Regions from separate parts of the uncultured Sphingopyxis sp. genome, predicted to be linked through region 2. Evidence: riboswitches for the same ligand, from Rfam matches in the RefSeq annotation. Region 2 holds a riboswitch; the other holds the start of a gene.
What was found. Region 2 has a riboswitch for cobalamin ahead of QZL87_RS04650 (TonB-dependent receptor). Riboswitches for the same ligand answer to the same signal wherever they lie in the genome.
Positions count from the first base shown of each region.

Region 1: linked by a shared signal. The riboswitch ahead of QZL87_RS18895 (TonB-dependent receptor) and the one ahead of QZL87_RS04650 (TonB-dependent receptor) in region 2 are both predicted to bind cobalamin.

Region 1 is NZ_LT598653.1:4,065,125-4,067,324, forward strand. It holds gene QZL87_RS18895 (TonB-dependent receptor) at 1-1,259, opposite strand, end outside; cobalamin riboswitch at 1,403-1,587, opposite strand; gene QZL87_RS18900 (S41 family peptidase) at 1,719-2,200, opposite strand, start outside.
Region 2 is NZ_LT598653.1:1,065,761-1,067,960, reverse strand. It holds gene QZL87_RS04655 (acetyl-CoA C-acyltransferase) at 1-457, shown strand, start outside; cobalamin riboswitch at 667-886, shown strand; gene QZL87_RS04650 (TonB-dependent receptor) at 1,064-2,200, shown strand, end outside.

The DNA of each region.
Region 1 (2,200 bases), 1.1 Mb from region 2:
CGGAGCACGGTGCCGGAGGGCAGCCGCCACACGCCGCCCGCGGCGAACAAGGTCTGCCCGCCATAGCGATCATGATCGTCGTAACGGACGCCGCCGTTCAGCGTCAGCCCCTCGACCGGTTCGACGCTCAGCTGGCCGTAAACGCTGGTGATCTCCGCCTTGCCGCGCACGAAATCGGGAAGCGGGGTGGCGAGCGACGCCGAAGGGGAGCGGCTGCGGAAGTTCGAGCGTTCATTCTCGACCCCGAAGATCGCGGTGATCCGGTCGCTGACGTCGAAGCTGCCCTGATATTCCCAGCGCTTGTTCTCGCCATCGGCCTCGAAGCTCTGCGGCCGTTCGCGGTCGGGGTTGAAATTGTCGCGGTTGGTGTCGGTATAGGCGTAGGCGATGCGATTGCGGAACCGCCCGCCCGCGAGGGCGAAATTCAGCCCCGCATAGCCGACGAACTCCTTGTTCAGCCCAACATCGTTGCTGTCGGTGTTGAAGCCGTCGAACTCGACCCGGCCGCTCGAATAAGTGCCGCGCACCTCGGCGCTGACATTGTCGGCGAGCGCCAGCTCGGCGCGGCCCGAGACGTTGGTGTTGCGATAGCCGTCGCGCTCGACCCCGCCGAACGCCTTGGCGTGCGACGAAATGCCGTCGGTGGTGAAGCGTTGGCCGCCGAGGCGCCAGCTCAGCGGGCCGGTGCGGCCGCCGATCGCGGCGCGCGCGCTCACCGTCTGGCGCGATCCCGCTTCGAGATCGAAGCTGCCTTCGAGCGGCTTTTCGGGCGATGCGGTGACGATGTTGATCACGCCGCCGATCGCCTGGCTTCCCCACAGGATCGACTGCGGCCCGCGCAGCACCTCGATCCGGTCGATGTCGCCGGCGAGCAGATTGGCGAAGTTGAAGCCGCCGCCGGTCGACGACGGATCGTTGAGCTTGACCCCGTCGATCACCGTCACCGTGTGCTCGGATTCGGCGCCGCGGATGCGCAGCGAGGTCGAGGTGCCGTAACCGCCGTTGCGCGACACGCTGATCCCCGGGGTGCGGAGCAGCAATTCGGTGACGCCGATATCCTGCGCGCGGTCGATCGCCGCCTTGTCGAGCACCGCGACCGACGACGGAATCTCGTCCAGCGTCAGCGGCGCGCGCGTCGCGGTGACGATGATGCTGTCGGCATCGGCGGCGACGGCGTGCGCGGCTTCATCGGCGAAGGCGGTGGAGGAAGCCGCGACGGCGGCGAGACAGATCGAACTTCGGAAAATCGCTTTGAACATTGGACAAACCCATCGACAATGCCGCCCAGGCGCGCGGCCGATCGGTCGTCCTTCGGGGACGCACGACATCGCCCGCGCACCTGCGCAGCCAGCTTTGTCGTCATGCGGGTTCACCCCCGTCCGCCCGGCACACCCTGTCCGCGCGAAAGACGACGGCGACGGGCAGGTCTCCTGGCTTGCGGGTCAGCGCCGGTCGGCCGCCTTCTCGGGACCGGGGTCCCAATGGCATGTGGCCGATGGCTCGCCGCGTACAGTTGCAGGGGCAGCCGGGGTTTTCCCGTTCCCTCTTCGTCTCCGTTACCGGAGAACCTGTCGCTTGCCGCGGCCGATAGCCCGGTTCGGGGGCGGCGGTCAATCACCGTCTGGAGCGTGTTTTTCGTCGCCCCCGCGAAGGCGGGGGCCGCTATCGGCCTTGCGTAAGGTTGCCAGCGGCCCCCGCCTTCGCGGGGGCGACGATCTTTAAAACAGCCCCGGCAATTCGCGCTGCGCCGCGCTGGGCCGCTCGGGAACCAGCATCGCGGGCGGGGCCGCCACGGCGAAACGGCGCTCGCGCGACGCCGTGCGGACATTCGCGTCGGCGATCCGCGTCGTGCAGGCGTTGCCGGCGAGGAAGTCGATCGCGGCGCGGATCGACGCCTCGCGCGGGTCGCCCAGCGGGAAGGCCAGATCGTCGTTCGCGGCGCAGCTGTTCGCGATCTTCGGCGCCAGCCCGTCATAATAGTCGCTCTGGCCGTCTGCATTGCCGGTGGCGAAGGCGACGACGCGCATCCGGTCGTCGCATTCGCGCTTGTCGCGCGCGATCTGACCGACCGGCTTGCCATAGGTGTTGCTGCCGACGAGCGTCATATTGGTGCCGAGATAAGGCAACATCGAATTGATCACCAGTTCGCTCGCCGAAGCGGTCGATCCGGTGCCGATGAAGGCGATGCGTGTCGGCGCGA
Region 2 (2,200 bases):
ACCGCTGCACAGCATCGCGCACGCACCGCCGATCTGCGACGGCGCGGGGCTGGCGCTCGTCGGAGGCCACGGGCTCGGCATCGCGCCGCGCGCGCGCGTCGTCGCCTTTGCCGAAAGCGGCGGCGATCCGGCGGCGTCGCTGACCGCGGGGTTCGCCGCGATGGACAAGGTGCTGGCGCGCGCCGGGCTGACGCTCGGCGACATGGACCGGATCGAGTTCATGGAGGCCTTCGCGGTCACCATCGCCAAATTCTACCGCGACCGCGATGCCGATCCGGCGCGGGTCAATGTGTCGGGCGGGCATCTTGCCAAGGGCCACCCGATGGGCGCGAGCGGGGCGATCCTGACCTCGACCCTGCTCGACGCGCTCGATGTGTGTGGCGGGCGCTATGGGCTAGTCGTGCTGACCGGCGCGATGGGGGTTGGCGCGGCGATGGTGGTCGAGCGAGTGATTTAAGACCAGTTCCTCCCTGTGGCGAAGCCATGGGGAGGTGGCAGCCCGAAGGGCTGACGGAGGGGCGTTGCCGCAACCGTGGCCGCCCCTCCACCATTCGCTTCGCGAACGGTCCCCCCTCCCCATCGCTACGCGACAGGGAGGATTGGCGTTTGCAAAAGCCGATTGCCAAAAACCGCCATTCCGCTATGGGCGGCGCGTGCGGGGCTTGCCCCGCGCATGATCGCGCCGGTGCCCGAGAGGGCTTAATAGGGAACGCGGTAGGCGCGCCGGACGGCGCACCGAAACCGAGGCTGTCCCTGCAACTGTAAGCGGCGAGCGCGATGCACCGTCCGGATTCGCGTCCGGACAGCCACTGGGGCCACCCTGGGAAGGCGTGCATCAAGCCCTGACCCGCGAGCCAGGAGACCTGCCGGCGTGGGTCGCTCAATGCCATGGCCCAGGGAAAGGCCGCGGCACGGAGGTTTCCGTCGAGCGACGACCAGGCGGCTGGAGCCGCCTCGGTGCCGAAGTCGCAGGCCATGACGCCACTTGCGACGCCGGCATCGGCCGGTCGCGCCCGCGCATCGGCAGGCTCCGCCTTCGTTGCCGGCGTACGGGGGCCTTCCCATGTTGAAGTTTGCAAGCATTTCCCTGATCGCCTTGGCTACCGCAACGCCGGTTTTTGCAGAGACCGCCGACAGCGAGCGCGGCGACGACATCGTCGTCACAGCATCGGGGATCGAACAGCCGCGCGACGAGGTCGGGCAAGCGATCACGATCCTCGACGCCGAGACGATCGAGCGGCGTCGATCGGCCGATGTCGTCGACTTGCTCGCGACCACGCCCGGCGTGCGCTTCAGCCGGTCGGGCAGCACCGGATCGGTAGCGAGCATATCGCTGCGCGGGGCCGAAACGACGCAAACCTTGGTTCTGATCGACGGGGTGAAGGTCAACGATCCGAGCGGCATCGGCGACGGATATGATTTCGGCCATCTGCTGACCGGCAATATCGACCGGATCGAGGTGCTGCGCGGATCGAACTCGGTCGTCCACGGCAGCCAGGCGATCGGCGGCATCGTCAGCCTGATGACCGCGACGCCCGCCGACGGCTTCGCGGCCGACGCCTCGGCCGAATATGGCTATAGCGATAGTTTGAATGCCAAGGCCGACGTGTCGGGCACCACCGGGGCGATTTCGGGCAGGATCGGCGGCGCTTATTTCCGCACCGACGGCATTTCGTCGGCGGCGGTCGGCACCGAGAAGGACGGATACAAGAATTTCGCCGGCAACGCGCGGCTGAAGGTCGCGCTCGGCGACGCGCTGAGCCTCGACCTGCGCGGTTATTATATCAACGCCGACCTCGATTATGACAGCTTTTTCGGCGCCCCCGCCGACAGCGCCGACGTCGCCAAGCTCGACCAATATGTCGGCTATGCGGGGCTGAACCTTGGTCTGTTCGACGGCAATTTCACCAACCGCGCGGCGGTGACGTGGATGCGGAACGAGCGCGATTATTATTTCGTGCGCGGGACGGCGCCCGATTATGGTTATTCGGGCACCAATCTGCGGTTCGAATATCAGGGCGTCGTGACGCCGGCCAGCCAAGCGAAGCTGATCTTCGGTTACGAGCATGAGCGCCCCGATTATGATTTCTTCGGCTTTGGATCGACCGACAGCCAGCGTGCGAACATCGACAGCGTCTATGCGCTGGGGATCGTCCAGCCGCTTGCCGGGCTGTCGCTGTCGGGCGGCGTCCGCCACGAC